2 regions of the Thermoanaerobacterium sp. PSU-2 genome follow, and region 2 is predicted to be linked to the other one. Evidence: riboswitches for the same ligand, from Rfam matches in the RefSeq annotation. Region 2 holds a riboswitch; the other holds the start of a gene.

Region 1 (9,765 bases), on a different contig from region 2:
GGGGAATTTAAGCCTTTGGAGTGTCAAATAAACATGAGTAGGTTTATCCGAAAGTGGACACGATGAACAAGGAAAGAAACATAAACTTTAATAAATGATTTATAAAAGTTTTATAAGTTTTCTGTAACGGTTTTATATTGACAGCTTATGACGTTATCGGAGATGTTCACGGCTGCTATAAAGAGCTTACAGAATTAATAGATTTATTGGGCTACACATTAAAAGACGGTGTATACTTCCATAAAGATGATAGAAAACTTGTGTTTTTAGGCGATATTACAGATAGAGGACCTAATTCTGTAGGTGTCATTGAGCTTGTGTACAGGAATGTTAAAGCTAAAAAAGCCCTTTACACCCCTGGCAACCACTGTAACAAGCTTTACCGCTATCTTTTAGGGCACAATGTGAAAATCATACACGGATTAGAGACGACTGTAGCGGAGCTAAATGACTTAAGGGAGAAACAAAAAAGAATTGTCGTTTCAAATTTTAAAGAGCTTTACGAAATGGCTCCAATGTACCTTGTTTTAGATGATGGCAAGCTTGTTGTGGCACATGCGGGAATTAAAGAAAAATACATAGGCTTTTACGGGAAATACGTAAGGCAATTTGTCTTATATGGAGATATAACAGGTGAAAAAAATCCAGATGGCACGCCAGTAAGGCTTGACTGGGCAAAGGACTATAAAGGCAAACCGATTGTCGTGTACGGCCATACGCCTGTGAAAGAGCCGAGGTTTTTAAATAATACGGTTAATATAGATACAGGGTGTGTATTTGGAGGGAAGCTTTCTGCTTTAAGGTATCCTGAAATGAAGGTATACAGCGTAAAATCTTCGATGCCTTACGATGAAAGCAGGTTTAGAAATCTTTAGGAGGAAAATAGATGAGGAGAAATAAAAATAAGCTTTTCGTAAATAGCTTGTTAATAGGGGCTTTTGTATTTTTGTTTTTTTGGGTACTGTTTCGGTATGGCGACTACCTTACGTACCTTTTAAAAGACCCTGCAAAGTTTGAAAAGTGGATTTTAGGCTTTGGTGCAAAAGGCGTGCTGGTGTTTATACTTATACAGGTGCTGCAGGTTGTAATATTTATAATACCTGGTGAAGTGGTGCAGGTAGCTGGTGGATACCTTTATGGTGCTGTTTTAGGTTCTCTCTATTCTTTGATCGGCATAACCATTGGCTCTGTTTTGTGCTTTGCCATAGCAAGGTTTTTGGGTTATGAGTTTGTGAGGGGAATGATTTCAGAGGATAAGCTAAAAAAGTTTGACTACATCATAAACAACAAAAAAGGCGAGATGGGGCTTTTTATTGTATTTTTGATGCCAGGGCTTCCAAAAGATGCTTTGTCTTATGTGGCAGGATTAACACCAGTCAAATTTGTAAACTATTTTCTCATAACGGCTTTAGCTCGACTTCCGGGAATAGTTATTTCTTCATATATTGGTTCAAACATTGAACATAAAAACTACATGGTTTCTGCCGTTGTTTCAGTGATAGCGGTTATTCTATTTGTCATAGGATTTTTAAATAAAGACAAGATAATCAAGAAGATAAATTAAACTTGCTACTCTGTTTACAATTTTTATCAGTGTAGTATAATATCTTTTAGGTTCTTTTCATTTGAAAAATTCTAAAGACGGGGGGTTTTACGGTGTATCTTTTAAAAGGCGGCAAAGTATTGACTATGGCAGGAAAAAACTATGAAAAGGCTGATGTACTTATAGGAGATGGAAAGATATTAGATGTAGGTGAGGAAATAATAGCACCGCTTGATGCGGAAGTCATAGATGTATCTGGGCTTACAGTGATGCCAGGCATGATAGATGCTCATTGCCACTTGGGCATGTGGGAAAATGCCGTAGGGTTTGAAGGGGCAGATGGAAATGAGGAGACAGATCCTATCACACCACAGTTGCGGGCTATTGACGGCATAAACCCTATGGATAAGTATTTTCAAGAAGCATACGAGACAGGCGTGACTACGGCTGTTACAGGCCCTGGCAGTGCTAATGTCATAGGTGGACAATTTGTAGCCATCAAGACTTATGGCAGACGCATCGACGATATGATAGTAAAAGAACCTGTGGCGGTTAAAGTGGCCTTTGGAGAAAACCCGAAATCTGTCTACAATGAACAGCACAAGATGCCTATGACCAGAATGGGCATTGCTGCACTGCTTAGACAGGAGCTTATAAAGGCCCAAGAGTACATGGAGGACATGGAGAAAGATCCTTCTGATGATGAGAAAAAGCCGTCAAGAGATCTGGGGCTTGAGATTTTGGTTAAAGTATTAAAAAGAGAGATACCTTTAAAGGCACATGCCCATAGGGCTGATGACATATTCACTGCTTTAAGGATAGCAAAGGAATTTAACGTGGACATAACCATTGACCATTGCACTGAAGGCCATCTTATAGCTGATTACCTTGTCATGGAAAAGGCAAAAGTCATCGTTGGTCCGTCATTATCTGAAAGATCAAAGGTGGAGCTTGCAAACCTTACTTTTAAGACGCCGGGGATTTTATCAAAAGCAGGGTTGGATGTAGCCATTATGACTGACCATCCTGTCATTCCGCTTAATTACTTGCCGATTTGTGCAGGTCTTGCAGTAAGAGAAGGTATGGATGAGATGGAGGCATTAAAGGCTATTACGATAAATCCAGCTAAGATCGTCGGAATAGACGATAGAGTTGGCAGCATAGAAAAGGGAAAAGATGCTGATATAGCCGTATTTGACGGAAATCCAATTGAGATAAAGACTAAGACAAAGTTTGTATTCATAAATGGACAATTGGTATTTAAAAGATAAATATAGTTTTGAAAGGAGTAAAGTAAATGGGATTTAATTTAAAAGGCAGGAGTTTATTATCTTTAAAAGACTATACACCGCAGGAGATAAGGTATCTTCTGGACATTTCAAAGCAGGTTAAAGCAGAAAGAAAGGCAGGAATAGTCCATCAAAGGTTTTTGGGAAAGACAATTGCACTGATATTTGAAAAGCGCTCAACAAGGACCAGGTGTGCATTTGAGACAGCATTTGGCGAAGAAGGAGGACACCCTGTCTTCTTGTCGACAGATGATATTCAGCTTGGGGCAAAAGAATCCATAGAAGACACTGCGAGAGTTCTTGGCAGGATGTTTGATGCCATCGAATTTAGAGGATACAATCAAAGCACTGTTGAAGCTCTTGTAAAGTATTCAGGCGTCCCTGTATACAATGGGCTTACAGACGAATACCATCCTACACAGGTTTTGGCTGATTTAATGACGATAGAAGAGGAGTTTGGACACTTAAAAGGCACAAAATTGGTGTTTGTCGGCGATGGAAGAAACAACATGGCAAATACGCTGGCTATCGGTTGTGCCAAGATGGGCATGGACTACGTGATTAATTCGCCAAAAGAGCTTTGGCCTCAAGAGGACTACATAAATGAGATTAGAGAAATGGCTGTCGAAAATGGAGGGACATTTACTCTGACAGATGTGCCTGGTGAAGGCTTAGAAGGCGCACATGCAATTTACACAGATGTATGGGCATCTATGGGAGAAGAATCAAAGCAAAAAGAGAGAGAAATGCTGTTAAGGCCATTCCAAGTGAACGACGAGCTTATGAAAAAGACAAATAGGCCTGACACGATATTTTTGCACTGCTTGCCTGCTGTAAAAGGACAGGAAGTAACGTACGAAGTGATCGAAGGAAAGCAGTCGAGGGTATGGGACGAGGCTGAAAACAGAAAGCATACCATTAAGGCTGTCATGATAGCGACGATTCTCTAAAAAAGTCAAGGCAATTTGCCTTGGCTTTTTCACATACTATTCAAATCGCGAATAAAATGATATAATGTAGAATGTCATTATTTGCGTAAGTAGGAGGATACGATGAAAGGAAAAGTAGTAATTGCGCTTGGGGGAAATGCACTGCAAGACAAGGATATGGTGCCTACAGCCGAATCACAATTGAATACAGTTAGAAAGACGGCTATGTACATTGCAGACATCATAAAAGAAGGGTATTCTGTCATTGTGACACATGGAAATGGGCCACAGGTAGGAAACATCATAATACAGAACGAGACAGCGTCTAACATAATACCAGCCATGCCCTTTGATGTGTGCGGCGCGGAAAGCCAGGGAATGATAGGCTATATGATTCAGCAATGTTTAGGCGAGGTTTTTAAAGAGAAGAATATACAAAAGGATGTTGCAACAATCGTTACACAGGTTGTTGTAGATAAAGATGATGCTGCATTTTCACATCCTACAAAGCCAATAGGACCGTTTTACTCTAAGGAAGATGCGGAGCTATTGGAAAAGGAAAAAGGATATCAGATGGTAGAGGACAGTGGAAGAGGATATAGGAGAGTCGTAGCATCACCAGAGCCTAAAGAGATAGTTGAATTAAACACAATAAAGCTTTTGGAGAGAAACGGTGTCGTTGTAATAACGGCGGGTGGCGGAGGAATACCTGTAGTAAGGAAAAATGGCAGCTTAAAAGGTGTGGCTGCTGTGATAGATAAAGATTTGGCATCTGAGAAATTGGCAGAAGATTTGGATGCAGATATTTTATTGATATTGACCGCTGTAGAAAAAGTGTACATCAACTACAAAAAGCCTGATGAAAAGCCTCTGGATGTGATTTCAAGCCATGATATAGAGATGTATTTAAACGAAGGTCATTTTGCAGAAGGCTCAATGATGCCGAAAGTCAAGGCTGCAATAAGGTTTGCCAGGTCAAGAAAAGGAAGGCGAGCCATAATAACGTCTTTAGAAAAGGCACATGATGCTTTATCAGGAAATACAGGCACTGTTGTGGTTGACGATTAAAAAATACTTGACAAATTGATATATTTGTGACATTATAATATTTAGAATTGAATAAACCAGTGGAGAATATCTTCAGGGCAGGGTGAAATTCCCGACCGGCGGTAAGCGTAAGCGAGCCCGCGACCCGCAGATGCGGTGGACTTGGTGAGATTCCAAGGCCGACAGTACAGTCTGGATGGAAGAAGATTTATTTTTGTTTGCTTTCATCCTGAAGATGTTTCTTCGGGATTTTTAAATTTGGAGGTGTCATTTATGGAACACAGCAAGACAAAAGTGATTGTGACTGTAGGGCTGCTTTCCGCAATAGCATTTGTACTGATGTACTTAGAATTTCAATTGCCACTATTTCCAAGCTTTTTAAAATTTGATTTTAGCGATATACCGCCTCTTTTAGCGGCATTTGCATTAGGGCCTGTATACGGCATCTTTGTGGAGATTGTAAAGAATGTGATACATCTTCCAGTTAGTCAATCTGCAGGTATAGGAGAAGTGGCCAATTTCGTTGTAGGCTCTATTTACGTATTTACTGTTGGCGTAATCTACATGAGAAACAAATCTAAAAAGTCAGCGTTATTTGCAATGATTTTAGGAACTATTGTCATGGCTATTGCGGGATCAGTATTAAACTACTATGTATTTTTGCCATTATATCAGAAGATAATGGGTTGGCCGTTAAGCGCCATCGTTGGAATGGGAAAAGCGGTAAATAGCCATATAGTTGATTTGAAGACATTGATAGCGTACGGTATTTTTCCTTTCAACATCTTGAAAGGCTTAGTAATATCTCTAATCACGTTCCTCATTTACAAGAAATTATCTCCAATGTTGAAGATGTAGTTACTTAAAATAACGGACAGTGTTCCGTTATTTTTTTGCGCTTTTTTATTCAGCCATTAGGCGTTTGTTTTATGGTATACTTGGTATATAATATTTGTATAAATTTCACGGTGGTGTTCTCAATGAAAATACATTTTAGGACAAAAAGCTCTGATGAAACGGAAAAGATAGGGTTTAAATTAGGCGGTTTGCTAAAAAGAGGAAGTATTGTGCTTATATCTGGAGATTTAGGTGTAGGCAAGACAGTTTTGACAAAAGGCATTGCTAAAGGCATGGGTATATGCGACTATGTCACAAGCCCTACATTCATGATTGTAAATGAGCATATGGGAGAAATTCCTCTTTACCATTTTGACGTGTATAGAATTGACGACTACATGGAATTGTACGATATAGGCTATGAGGAATATTTTTACGGTGATGGTGTTTGTGTCATTGAGTGGCCTGAAAAGATAATGCCTCTTATCCCGGAGGAAAATATATTTGTGCATATTTTCATGAGCGATTCTTTCGATGAGAGGATAATAGAGATAGAATCACATGGTGCAAAATACGATGAAGTGATTAAGGAGATGAAGTGATGAAGATACTTGCAATAGACTCATCGTCAAAGACGGCTACTGTCGCTTTAGTGGATGAAAGTGGCTTAATAGGTGAATTTTCTATAAATCATCTGAGACATTCTGTTATATTGATGCCAATGATGGATGAACTTTTAAAAATGGCGGAGGTAAAAAAGGAGGAAATAACCCATATAGCTGTATGTGAAGGACCAGGATCTTTTACAGGTTTAAGGATAGGTGCCGCTACTGCGAAGGGATTAGCTCAATCTTTTGATGTGCCAATTGTTGGCGTATCATCATTAGATGCCCTTGCCTATAACGTAGGAGAATTTAAAGGCATCATCTGCCCTATTATTGATGCGTTAAGAGGAAACGTCTATATGGCTTTTTATAAAGGTGGAAGTGAGTTAAATAGACTAAAAGATGTGTCACTGGAAGAAGTAGGCGTAGTTATGGACATAGTAAAGGGATACGGTGAAGAAGTTTTATTCGTCGGAGATGGTACTATTGCTTATAAAGACACATTAAAAAGTGCGTTGCCAGATGCCTTTTTTGCATCGCCGATTAACAACATATCAAGAGCGTCATCGGTTGGAATGATGGCACTTAAAAAAATATCAAAGGGCGAGATATGCACATATCTTGACTTTAAACCGTATTATATTAGAAAGCCTGCACCGTTGGAAAATTCTAAGTGATGTTTTGGAGGGTTTTATGGATATAAAGATTCGCCCTATGGTAAAAAGCGATATAGACAAAGTCATGGAAATTGAGTATTTAAGCTTTTCTGTGCCATGGTCTTTTGAATCATTTGTGATGGAAGTTACGAAAAATAGTTGTGCACACTACATTGTTGCTGAGGTAGATGGCAAGGTGGCTGGATACGGTGGTTTTTGGGTGGTTGTGGACGAAGGACATATAACAAACATTGCCGTTCATCCGGATTTTCGAGGGAAAGGTGTAGGTTCTGCCATTGTTGAAGGGCTTATTGAACTTGCAAAAAATAAAGGCATAACGTCTATGACGCTGGAAGTGAGAGAATCTAACCTTGTAGCACAATCGCTTTATAAAAAATACGGATTTAGACCTGTTGGCAAGAGAAGAGGGTATTATCAGGACAACAATGAAGATGCAGTTATAATGTGGAAATACGATATGTAAGGAGAGATTGTATGAGGGAAAACACGATAGTATTAGGGATTGAAACATCCTGCGATGAGACATCGGCAAGTGTCGTAAAAGATGGCAAAATCGTGATGTCTAATGTCATATATTCGCAGATAAATATACACAAGGAATTTGGCGGTGTTGTCCCTGAGATAGCATCAAGAAACCACATTGAAGCCATTGGAAATGTGGTGAAAGAGGCTCTTTTGAAGGCAGATGTGACGCTTGATGACGTTGATGTTGTTGCTGCTACATACGGTCCGGGACTTGTAGGTGCATTGTTGGTAGGGCTTTCGTACGGAAAGGCTTTGGCATACGGGAAAGGCGTGCCATTTGTTGGCGTAAACCACATTGAAGGGCATATATCTGCAAATTACCTTGACAGCGATTTTGAACCGCCATTTATTTGCCTTATAGCGTCAGGTGGACACAGTCACATCGTATTTGTAAAAGACTATGGACAGTATGAGGTTCTCGGTAGAACGATGGATGATGCTGCAGGAGAAGCATTTGACAAGGTGGCAAGAGCATTAGGTCTTGGATATCCTGGCGGTCCTAAAATAGATGAGATCTCAAAAAGCGGTGATCCATATCGCTATAACTTTCCAAAGTCTTTTATGGAAAAGGACAATTTTGATTTTAGCTTTAGTGGATTGAAGACAGCAGTCATAAATCAATTGCACAAAGAAAGGCAAAATGGCATTGAGATAAATGTGGCAGACTATGCTGCCAGCTTTCAGATGAATGTAGTCGATGTTTTGTCATCAAAGCTTATTGAGGCTGCTAAGTTTAAAAACATAAAAAAAATATCCATAGCAGGCGGTGTGGCTTCTAACAGCCTTCTTCGAGAAAGATTAAAAAAACTGGCAGATGAAGAAGGGTTTGTGATTCATTTTCCAAAACAAGTGTACTGCACAGACAATGGCGCTATGATAGCAAGTGCAGGGTATTTTGACTTTATTCGCGGAAAAGTTTCAGGATTAGACTTAAATGCTGTCCCGTATTTAAAACTTTTTTGATTGTTGGCGAAAAATCTGTGCATATTGTGGAAAATTGTCTTTAAATCTGCCATGATGCTGTTATGTGTCTGTGGATAACTTTGTGGATACTGTGATTAACTTTAATAGTTTGGATATTATGTAATCAAATGGAAAAAAGAAAGGGGCTTTCTATTATGAATAACATGCTTTTTCTGTCAAAGGTAGGCAAAAAGTATATTGAGGAGATACAAAGCATTGCGCCAAATTTTAATGTAATAAGCAAAGACGATGTAGAGGACATTTCCAAATATATTGAAGATGTGGAAGTGCTGGTTTGCTTTGATGGAGATGCTAAAAAGGAATTGATAGACGATGCCAAAAACTTAAAGTGGATTCACCTATTGAGTGCTGGTGCTGATGCGATGCCGTTTGATATACTTAAGCAGAGGAATATAATCTTGACCAATTCAAAAGGTGTTCACAAGTATCAGATATCTGAACAAGTTTTAGGGTATATGCTTTTATTTGAAAGAGGATTAAATTACTTCATAAGAAAGCAAATCAATAGAGAATGGGACAAATCTGTAAGGGTTTCTGAATTGTACGGAAAGACTGTTTGCATACTTGGCGTCGGAAGCATTGGAGAAGAAATAGCAAGGATTGCACGGGAATTTGGAATGAAAACCGTTGGAGTAAGAAAATCAGGCAAGTCAAGTCCCTTTATAGATGAGATGTACACAGATAAAAATATGATATATGCAGTTTCAAATGCTGATTACGTAATATGTGCGCTGCCTTTGACTGATGACACATACCATCTTTTAGATGCTGAGTTTTTTAAGAGCATGAAAAGCGACAGCGTATTTATAAACATCGGCAGAGGAAGCGTTGTCGATGAGGTATCCCTAATTGATGCGTTGAGGCAAAAAAACATAAGAGGCGCTGCATTGGATGTATTTGGAAATGAACCACTTTCAAAAGATAGTCCTCTGTGGGACATGGAAAATGTGGTGATCACACCGCATACGGCAGGCATATCGCCTCGATACATGGAAAGGGCAGTACAGATATTGAAACACAACCTTAAAGCATATATGGGCGATGGTGATTACATAAACGTCATCGATTTGAAGAAGCAATATTAAAGCGGGTATAATTTACCCGCTTAAAATTTCCCATTCTTCATACAGTTTTTCTAATTTTTCTTTTAACATATTGTATTTTGACTGTGTGTCGACGATTTCTCCAGTTTTGTATATATCGGGATTGCACATTTTTTCTTCCAGTTCTTTTATGGCGTCTTCAGTTTCTATTATCTCGTTTTCTATTCGTGCCATGTATTCCCTTTGCTTTTTGGCTTCTTTCTGCTTTAGCTTTTCTCGCATTTTT
Region 2 (9,765 bases):
TATGCTTTAATCTTGTTTAAAAGTCCTATTCCTCTGCCTTCTTGTCTTAGATACAATAGTACACCTCCTTCTTTTCCAATTTTCTCCATCGATGTATGAAGCTGATCGCCACAATCACACCTTAATGAACCCATAATGTCGCCTGTCAAACATTCTGAATGAACCCTGACTAATGTAGGACTATCAGATAAATCACCTTTCACCAACGCAACGTGTTCTTTACCTGTTAAGATTTCTTCATAACCTATTATCGTAAAATCTCCATACTTTGTGGGCAAATATGCTTCTGCCACTCTTTTCACCAGTTTTTCATTTTTTCTTCTATATTCTATGAGATCAGCGATAGATATTATTTTTAAATTAAATTTTTTCGAAAATTCAATTAGCTCTGGAAGCCTGGCCATCTTTCCATCATCTTTTATTATTTCGCAGATTACACCAGCACTTTTAAGACCTGCAAGCCTTGCTAAATCACACGCTGCTTCCGTATGTCCCGCTCTTACTAATACTCCTCCTTCTTTCGCTTCCAATGGAAATACATGTCCTGGCTTTGTAAAGTCATCCGGCATCGATTCATCATCTATAAGCATTTTTATAGTAAGTGCTCTTTCGTAAGCAGAAATTCCAGTTTTACAGTTTTTATGATCTACAGATACTGTAAAAGCAGTTTCTCTATTATCGGTATTATCAAATACCATCTTGCCAATGTTTAATTTTTTAAGCCTCTCCCCCATCATAGGAACACATACCAATCCACGGCCGTACTTTATCATAAAGTTCACATGGTCACTTGTCACTTTTTCCGCAGCCATAACTAAATCCCCTTCATTCTCTCTATCTTCATCATCGACTACAATGACCATTTTCCCATTTTTTATGTCTTCTATTGCGCTTTCAATAGTATCAAACATTTATGAACATCTCCTTATAAATAATTTTCTATTAAAAATTCATCAACGTTTTTCTTCGTCAAAAGCCTTTCTGCATACTTTGAAAGTATGTCAACTTCAATATTTACGGTATCTCCGATTCTTTTTATATTTAAAGTTGTATTGTTCTCTGTATGGGGTATAATTGACACTGTAAAGTATGAAGCTGATGATTCTACCACTGTCAAACTTATTCCATCCACAGCAATACTTCCTTTATCAGCCACATATTTTGAATATCTTTCATCAATTTTAATTTTAAATGTCGTCGTACTGTTTATTTTGTTTTTATCAATTATTGTACCAACGGTATCCACATGTCCCGTCACAATGTGTCCATTTAGCCTGCCTGATATGCTTAATGCCCTTTCTAAATTGACAATGCTTCCTATCTTTAAACTTCCTAAATTGCTTGTTTTAAGTGTTTCATACATTATATCTGATGTAAATAAATCTTTACCTATATTTGTAACCGTTAAGCATACTCCATTTACAGCTATGCTATCTCCAATTCTTACACCATCTAAGACTTTTTTGCACTCTACTGCTATTTTGGTAATATTTCCTCTTTGAATCATTTTGACCTTTCCAACTTCTTCTATAATTCCTGTAAACATCTTAACACCTACTTTTTTATATAACCTTCTATAAGTATGTCATCGTCAAATTTTTTTATATCTATCTTTTCAATCATTATTGCATCTTTAATCAAAGCAATGCCATCACCTTCCACAGGCGTTAATGAATTGCTTCCACCTATTATTTTTGGAGCAATATAAAACATAACTTTGTCTACTATTCCTTCTTTTAAAGCAGAATAGTTGAGAGTTCCTCCACCTTCTATGAGAATACTATCTATCCCTCTTTCCCCTAACGTATAGATCAATTTCTTTAGATGGACTTTATTATCTTTTTTTTCGATTGTAACAACATCAACACCCAAATCATTCAAAGCTTTCACCTTATCATGTGGCATCATATCTGTTGTAGCTATTAATGTCTTAGCAGATTTATCAATGATGACATTTGCATCTAATGGAATCCTGCCGTGACTATCCACAATAACTCTTAAAGGGTTTTTATATCCTTGCAATCTAACAGTAAGATGTGGATTATCTTTTATAACTGTATTAATACCTACCATTATTGCCATAACGCTGCCTCTAACTTTATGGACATGCTCCCTTGATTTTTCATTTGTTATCCACTTAGAATCGCCTGTAAAAGTCGATATCTTTCCATCAATTGTCATGGCGGATTTTAATATTACATAAGGTTCTCTACTTGTGATGTACTTTATAAATACTTCATTCAATTTCTCTGCTTCATCTTTTAACAATCCAGTATAAACATTTAAACCAGCTTCTTCAAGCTTTTTAATTCCTTTTCCTGCTACAAGTTCATTTGGATCCTCCATAGCGATAAAAACATTTTTTATGCCTGATTTTATGACAGCATCGACACAAGGTGGTGTTTTTCCATGATGGCAACACGGTTCCAATGTCACATAAAGCGTGGCTCCATTTACATCTTCTTTAGCATTTTTTAATGCATTTATTTCCGCATGTGGTCCTCCATAGTATTCATGATAGCCTTCACCTATAATTTTGCCATTTTTAACAATTACAGCTCCTACTAAAGGATTTGGGTTTGTGTGTCCTACATCAAGTTTAGCAAGCTTTAATGCCCTTTTCATGTATTTCTCCATAAATCACCTCAAAAAATTAGCCCTGAAGCATGTAATACTTCAGGGCATAATGACAATTGCCATTTCACCTTCTTTCATCCAGACTATACTGTCGGCTCTGGAATCTAACCAGATCTGCCATAAGGCTCGCGGGCTTTACCGCCGGTATGGAATTTCACCAATCCCTGAAGGTTTAATCTTATTTAGTTTCTATAATTATAACATTAATTTTATAAAAATGCTAGTCTATCATCTCTTCAATGGTTCCTCCAGCAGGAATAAATGGCAGAACCATCTCATCTTTGTCTATGATACACTCTAAAACATAAGGCTTGTTGTTTGACAATGCTTCACTAAAAGCATCTGTAAATTCTTCTTTCGTGTAAATTCTTCTTCCGGTTACCCCAAAAGCTTCGGCGACTTTTGAAAAATTGAGATTCGGGTTTAAATCTGTCTGAGAAAATCTTTTGTCGTAAAGGAGATTTTGCCATTGTCTAACCATGCCAAGTGTCTGATTGTTGAGGATTATCGTTATAACAGGTATGTTGTACACCGACATCGTTTCAAGAGCATGAATATTCATCCTTATGCTGCCGTCACCTGCAATATTCACCACTCTTTTGTCATCTCTCCCTACTTGTGCACCTATTGATGCAGGAAGTCCAAAGCCCATGGTACCTAATCCACCGGATGTGACAAATGTCCTTGGCTCTTTGAATTTATAGTATTGAGCCGTCCACATCTGGTTTTGCCCTACTTCTGTCGCTACTACAAGATTGTCTCCTCCAAGCTCTTGAACCCTTTCTACTATCCACTGTGGCTTCAATTTCCCATCATCTTTATATTTAAAGGACGTTTTGTCTTTTATCGATATAAGCTCATTAATCCATTCACTATTGTCTTTTTCTTTTATCATTCCATTTAAAAGAGACAGGACTTCTTTGATATCTCCTACTAATGGCACATCAACATCGATATTTTTGCCGATTTCCGCAGGATCGATATCGATGTGAATGACTTTTGCATTTGGCGCCAGACCACCTGCTTTACCGGCGACTCTGTCGCTAAACCTTGACCCTACTGCAATCACCAAATCTGATTTATAAACGGCCGTATTGGCATATCTGCTTCCATGCATTCCAATAAGCCCTAATGACAACTCATCATCTTCTGGAAAGCATCCAAGGCCCATAAGCGAAGTAGTTACAGGTATCATGTGCTTTTTAGCAAAATCGTACAAATTCTTCGATGCTTCGCTCCATATTACTCCACCACCGGCAAAAATAACTGGTCTTTTGCTTGATGAGATTAACTCAGCTGCCTTTACTAAATCTGCTTCTAACACTTGATGCTTCTTTACTTCAACATAAAAATCCTTTCGCTTGACGAAGTTTATATCTGCAGTCTGAATGTCCTTTGGTATGTCTACAAGAACAGGGCCTGGTCTTCCATCTTTCGCTATAAAAAAGGCTTCTCTCAAAGTGTCCGCTAATTTATCAGGTGATTTCACAATAAAATTGTGCTTTGTCACAGGCATCGTGATTCCTGCAATATCCACTTCTTGAAAAGAGTCCTTTCCTATAAGGCTTGTAGCAACTTGCCCTGTTATAGCAACTATTGGCACAGAGTCCATGTAGGCATTGGCTATTCCTGTGACTAAATTGGTAGCACCAGGTCCTGATGTAGCAAAGCACACGCCAACTTTTCCAGTCACTCTTGCGTATCCATCTGCCATGTGGGCAGCCATCTGTTCATGCGTTGCAAGGATATGCCGCAAGTCAGAATCGTACAAAGCATCGTAAAGAGGTATGACGGCACCGCCAGGAATGCCAAAAACGACTTCTACTCCTTGCTCTTTTAATACTTCTATGACAACCTGCGAACCTTTTATGATCACGATATGCGCCTCCTTTCATGGAATTTAAGCTTTGTCAATCATTTTTTAAAACCGCACCAGTATTTGCAGATGTGACTAATCTGGCGTACCTTGCCATGTAACCTGTCTTAATGTGAGGCTCAGGCCTTCTAAAGTTTTTTCTTCTTTCTTCCATTTCTTCATCGTCTATCTTTAAATTAAGCTTTCTTCCCGGTATGTCTATTTCAATGATATCCCCATCTTTTATCAAAGCGATTTCTCCGCCTTCCATCGCTTCAGGCGACACATGGCCTATGCAAGCTCCTCTTGTGGCGCCAGAAAATCTTCCATCTGTAATAAGCGCTACATCCTTGTCAAGTCCCATGCCTGCCAGTGCTGATGTAGGGCTTAACATCTCCCTCATGCCAGGACCGCCTTTTGGCCCTTCATACCTTATTACAACGACATCGCCTTTTTGTATCTTGCCATCATAAATGGCTTTTATGGCTTCATCTTCTGAATCAAAGACTCTTGCAGGACCAGAATGGCGAAGCATCTCTTTAGCTACTGCAGACGCCTTTACTACAGAACCGTCTTTCGCTATATTTCCATACAAAATCGCCAAACCACCTGTATTGCTGTAGGGATCTTCTACTGAGTGTATTACATCATGATTTTTTATCCGCGCATCTTTGAAATTTTCACCGATTGTATCGCATGTGACTGTAATGCAATCTGTATTTAAGACTCCTAATTTTGACAGTTCTTTCAATACTGCCTGTATGCCACCTGCATGGTAGAGATCTTCTATATGATACTTTCCTGCAGGGCTTAATTTGCACAGGTTTGGAACCTTCTCATTGATTTCATTTATCTTTTCGAGAGGTATATCAACTCCTGCCTCATGTGCAATAGCCTTTAAGTGAAGAACTGTATTTGTAGAGCCTCCTAAAGCCATGTCTAAGCAAAAGGCATTTATAAAGGCATCTTCTGTCAAAATATCTCTTGCCTTAATATCCTTTTCTACAAGCTCCACTATCTTCATTCCTGCTTTTTTAGCAAGCCTTATCCTTTCTGAGTAAACAGCAGGTATCGTGCCGTTACCAGGAAGTCCTATGCCAAGCCCTTCTGTAAGGCAATTCATCGTATTTGCGGTAAACATTCCTGAACATGAACCACACGTAGGACAAGCAGACATCTCCATCGCCTTTAACTCGTCCTCACTTATCTTGCCTGCCTTCAATGCGCCTACCGCCTCAAACATGGAGCTTAAATCGCATGCTCCTCCTTCGTAACTTCCAGCCAGCATCGGGCCTCCGCTTATTACGATAGCTGGTATGTTTAGCCTTGCGGCCGCCATAAGCATACCTGGAACTATCTTGTCGCAGTTTGGTATAAGCACAAGTCCGTCAAGGCCATGGGCCATAGCCATCGTCTCAACGCTGTCGGCTATCAATTCCCTTGAAGCAAGAGAATACTTCATCCCTTTGTGATTCATGGCTATTCCATCACAGACACCTATTGTGGAAAATTCTAAAGGAGTGCCGCCAGCAAGCCTTACACCAGCTTTTACTGCCTCTGCAATCTTGTCAAGATTTATGTGTCCAGGAATTATGTCGTTTTTTGAATTAGCTATGCCTATTAAAGGCCTATTTATCTCATCATCTGTAAGCCCTAAAGCGTACAAAAGTGACCTGTGGGGCGCTTTTTCCACTCCTTTTTTTACGCTATCGCTTATCATAAAATCACCTCTTTAAATACTTTACAACCATGTCGCCCATCTCTTCGGTGTTTAAAATAGTGCCTTTTCCTAAATCAGGAGTCCTGTAGCCATCCTCCAATAGGTCGTTTACCGCCTTTCTTATGTCATTTGCAGCATCAACCATGTCAAAGGAATACTCCAGCATCATTGCGACAGATAGTATTGTAGCTAAAGGATTAGCTTTCTTCGTGCCAGCAATATCAGGAGCCGAACCGTGTACAGGTTCGTAAAGCCCAACTTTGTCACCTCTCAAGCTGGCTGATGGCAACATTCCTATTGATCCAGTAAGCTGTGATGCTTCATCAGACAATATGTCTCCAAACATATTTGATGTAAGTATCACGTCAAACTGTGATGGATCTTTTATAAGCTGCATAGAGCAATTGTCAACATACTGATGGTTTAATTCTACATCTGGGTATTCTTTACTCACTTCATTGACGACTTTTCTCCATAATCTTGATGAATCCAAAATATTGGCCTTATCAACCGATGTGACTTTTTTCTTGCGGTTTCTCGCCGCTTTAAACGCTATATGGGCAATCCTCTCTATTTCCATGGTGGTATACGATTCTGTATCATATGCCTTATACCCGTAATCAATCTTTTCCGTTCCTCTATCGCCAAAATATATGCCACCTGTCAATTCCCTTACAACAAGTACATCTAACCCATCCTTTATAATTTCGTCTTTCAAAGGAGATGCACTTCTTAAAGAATTAAAGAGAGTGGCAGGCCTTAAATTGGCATACACGCCAAGGCTTTTTCTCAACGATAAAAGACCTGCCTCAGGCCTCTTATCGCCATCCAGATCATCCCACTTAGGCCCACCAACAGCCCCTAACAAAACTGCATCGCTTTTAAGGCACGCTTCTTCTGTTTCCTTAGGGTACGGCGTTCCAAACTCATCAATGGCACAGCCGCCAAACAGATACTTCTTTACTTCAAATTGGATGTTGTATTTTTCTGAAACAGCATCTAATACTTTAAGTGCTTCCTCCATTACTTCTTTTCCTATTCCATCTCCTGGTAATACAGCTATCTTGTACATCTATACCACCTTTTCCTTCACGTAGTTTACAAGGCCGCCACACTCGATTATCTTCTTTATAAACTCAGGAAATGGCTGCGATTTAAACTCGATGCCTTTTGTTATGTCTTTTATGACACCTGTCTCAAAATCGACTGAAACAATGTCACCATCTTCTATCGAAGATGCCGCATCAGGACATTCCAATATAGGCAATCCTATATTTATGGCATTTCTGTAAAATATTCTGGCAAACGACTTTGCGATGACACACGATATGCCAGACTCCTTTATGGCTATAGGAGCATGTTCTCTTGATGAACCGCAGCCAAAATTGTCTCCTGCAACCATTATATCTCCCGGTTTGACTCTATCTTTAAAGCTCTTATCTAAATCTTCCATGCAATGGGCAGCAAGTTCTTTTGGATCAGATGTATTTAAAAACCTTGCAGGTATTATTACATCCGTATCCACATTATCGCCGTACTTTATTGCCTTTCCTTCCAATTAAGCCACCTCCTCAGGACTTGCTATATAGCCTTTTATGGCTGATGCCGCTGCTACAGCAGGACTTGCCAAGTACACTTCGCTTTCTGTGTGACCCATCCTGCCAACAAAGTTTCTGTTTGTAGTGGATATTGCCCTTTCACCTTTTGCAAGTATCCCCATGTGACCGCCTAAACAAGGGCCGCATGTAGGCGTAGATACAGCAGCACCTGCCTTTATGAATTCTTCTATATAGCCTCTTCTTACACATTCCAAGTATATGTCTTGTGTAGCTGGGAATATTATCAACCTTACATCTGGATGAACCTTCTTGCCTTTTAAAATTTCATACGTCACTTCCATATCTTGTAGACGGCCATTTGTACAAGAACCTATTACAACTTGATCTATCTTTACATTTCCAACATCATCTATGGACTTTGTGTTTTCAGGCAAGTGAGGAAATGCCACTTGCGGCTTTATCGTTGATAAGTCTATATCGTATGTCTTTACGTATTCTGCATCATCATCAGCTTTAAACACTTTGTAATTTCTCTTTGCTCTCCCCAAAACATATGCTTCGGTAATTTCGTCGTAATCGAAAATACCATTTTTAGCCCCTGCTTCTATAGCCATATTTGCAATTGTAAACCTGTCATCAATCGACAAAGACGAGATGTCGCCAGTAAATTCCATCGACTTATAAAGTGCGCCATCTACACCTATCATGCCGATGATGTACAGTATGACGTCTTTTCCGCTTACCCACTTATTAAGCTTTCCTTTAAGATTAAACTTTATGGCTTCGGGAACCTTAAACCAAGCCTTGCCTGTAGCCATGGCACAGGCCATATCAGTGCTTCCTATTCCTGTAGAGAAACACGTTATTGCACCGTACGTGCATGTATGAGAATCTGCACCTATTACCACATCTCCTGGCAATACTAAGCCTTTTTCCGGCAAAAGGGCATGTTCTATCCCCATTTGCCCTACTTCAAAGAAGTTTACGATGCCGTACTCTCTGGCAAATTTCCTTACGATATTTACTTGTTCTGCAGACTTTATGTCTTTGTTTGGGACAAAATGGTCAGGCACTAATGCAATTTTCTCTTTGTCGAATACTTCCTTTACACCTATCTTTAAAAACTCTTTTATGGCAACAGGCGATGTGACATCATTGCCTAACACCATGTCAACGTCTATCTCTATAAGATCTCCAGGTTTAACTTCATATCCGGCTTTATTAGCTAAAATTTTTTGTGTAAGTGTTAACCCCAAAGCTCTCCCTCCTTAAAACTCTTACTGTTTAAAATTACATCTTCTACGATTTCTCTTATATCTTCATCATCTACAACTTTTTTATTGTCAGCTACGTCTTTAAATCTCTTAAAAGCGATATTTATCTCATCTCGCGAAAGATTGAATCCCATGTTTTTTAACTTCAATTCAAAGGCATTTCTGCCGGATAATTTGCCCATAGATATATGATCAGTCGTTATGCCTATATCTTCTGGCTTCATTATCTCGTAGGTAGCTTTATTGTTTATGACACCGTGTTGATGGATTCCAGCAGTATGCCTAAAAGCGTTAAATCCAACAATGGCTTTGTTTGGTTGAAGTTCTATCCCTGCCATCTCACTTACCAGCTTGCATGTGCTGTAAATTTCCTTTGTGTTTATGCCATGGATTACATTAAAATAATCCTTTCTTGTATTTATGGCCATGATGACTTCTTCTAAAGCAGCATTTCCAGCTCTTTCCCCTATTCCACATACAGTAACTTCCACTTGATCCGCACCGCTTTCAACTGCTGAAAGTGAGTTTACCACAGCCATGCCAAGGTCGTTGTGGCAGTGGACGCTTATCGTCACATTTTCTCTGTCGTGAATGTTATCTTTTACGTACTCTACCAATCTGCCAAATTCTTTTGGAACGGCATATCCTACCGTATCAGGTATATTTATTATCTTAGCTCCAGCATCAATGACTTCGTTAAACACTTTGACCAAGAAATCC

Evidence for each region. A riboswitch is a leader RNA that binds a small molecule or an ion and turns the genes downstream of it on or off. The one in region 2 is predicted to bind FMN.
Region 1: another riboswitch for FMN. It lies ahead of BVF91_RS01045 (ECF transporter S component); the one in region 2 lies ahead of ribD (bifunctional diaminohydroxyphosphoribosylaminopyrimidine deaminase/5-amino-6-(5-phosphoribosylamino)uracil reductase RibD).

What each region holds. Positions count from the first base shown of each region.
Region 1 covers NZ_MSQD01000001.1:179,098-188,862, reverse strand. The annotation lists gene prpE (bis(5'-nucleosyl)-tetraphosphatase PrpE) at 138-875, shown strand; gene BVF91_RS01065 (TVP38/TMEM64 family protein) at 887-1,564, shown strand; gene BVF91_RS01060 (amidohydrolase) at 1,657-2,814, shown strand; gene argF (ornithine carbamoyltransferase) at 2,841-3,782, shown strand; gene arcC (carbamate kinase) at 3,885-4,829, shown strand; FMN riboswitch at 4,894-5,020, shown strand; gene BVF91_RS01045 (ECF transporter S component) at 5,082-5,666, shown strand; gene tsaE (tRNA (adenosine(37)-N6)-threonylcarbamoyltransferase complex ATPase subunit type 1 TsaE) at 5,789-6,247, shown strand; gene tsaB (tRNA (adenosine(37)-N6)-threonylcarbamoyltransferase complex dimerization subunit type 1 TsaB) at 6,247-6,927, shown strand; gene rimI (ribosomal protein S18-alanine N-acetyltransferase) at 6,944-7,390, shown strand; gene tsaD (tRNA (adenosine(37)-N6)-threonylcarbamoyltransferase complex transferase subunit TsaD) at 7,402-8,415, shown strand; gene BVF91_RS01020 (D-2-hydroxyacid dehydrogenase) at 8,571-9,521, shown strand; gene BVF91_RS01015 (ABC transporter ATP-binding protein) at 9,534-9,765, opposite strand, start outside.
Region 2 covers NZ_MSQD01000012.1:59,455-69,219, reverse strand. The annotation lists gene BVF91_RS10025 (bifunctional 3,4-dihydroxy-2-butanone-4-phosphate synthase/GTP cyclohydrolase II) at 1-911, opposite strand, end outside; gene BVF91_RS10020 (riboflavin synthase) at 926-1,546, opposite strand; gene ribD (bifunctional diaminohydroxyphosphoribosylaminopyrimidine deaminase/5-amino-6-(5-phosphoribosylamino)uracil reductase RibD) at 1,555-2,637, opposite strand; FMN riboswitch at 2,700-2,813, opposite strand; gene ilvB (biosynthetic-type acetolactate synthase large subunit) at 2,858-4,513, opposite strand; gene ilvD (dihydroxy-acid dehydratase) at 4,548-6,212, opposite strand; gene leuB (3-isopropylmalate dehydrogenase) at 6,217-7,284, opposite strand; gene leuD (3-isopropylmalate dehydratase small subunit) at 7,285-7,770, opposite strand; gene leuC (3-isopropylmalate dehydratase large subunit) at 7,771-9,027, opposite strand; gene BVF91_RS09985 (2-isopropylmalate synthase) at 9,018-9,765, opposite strand, start outside.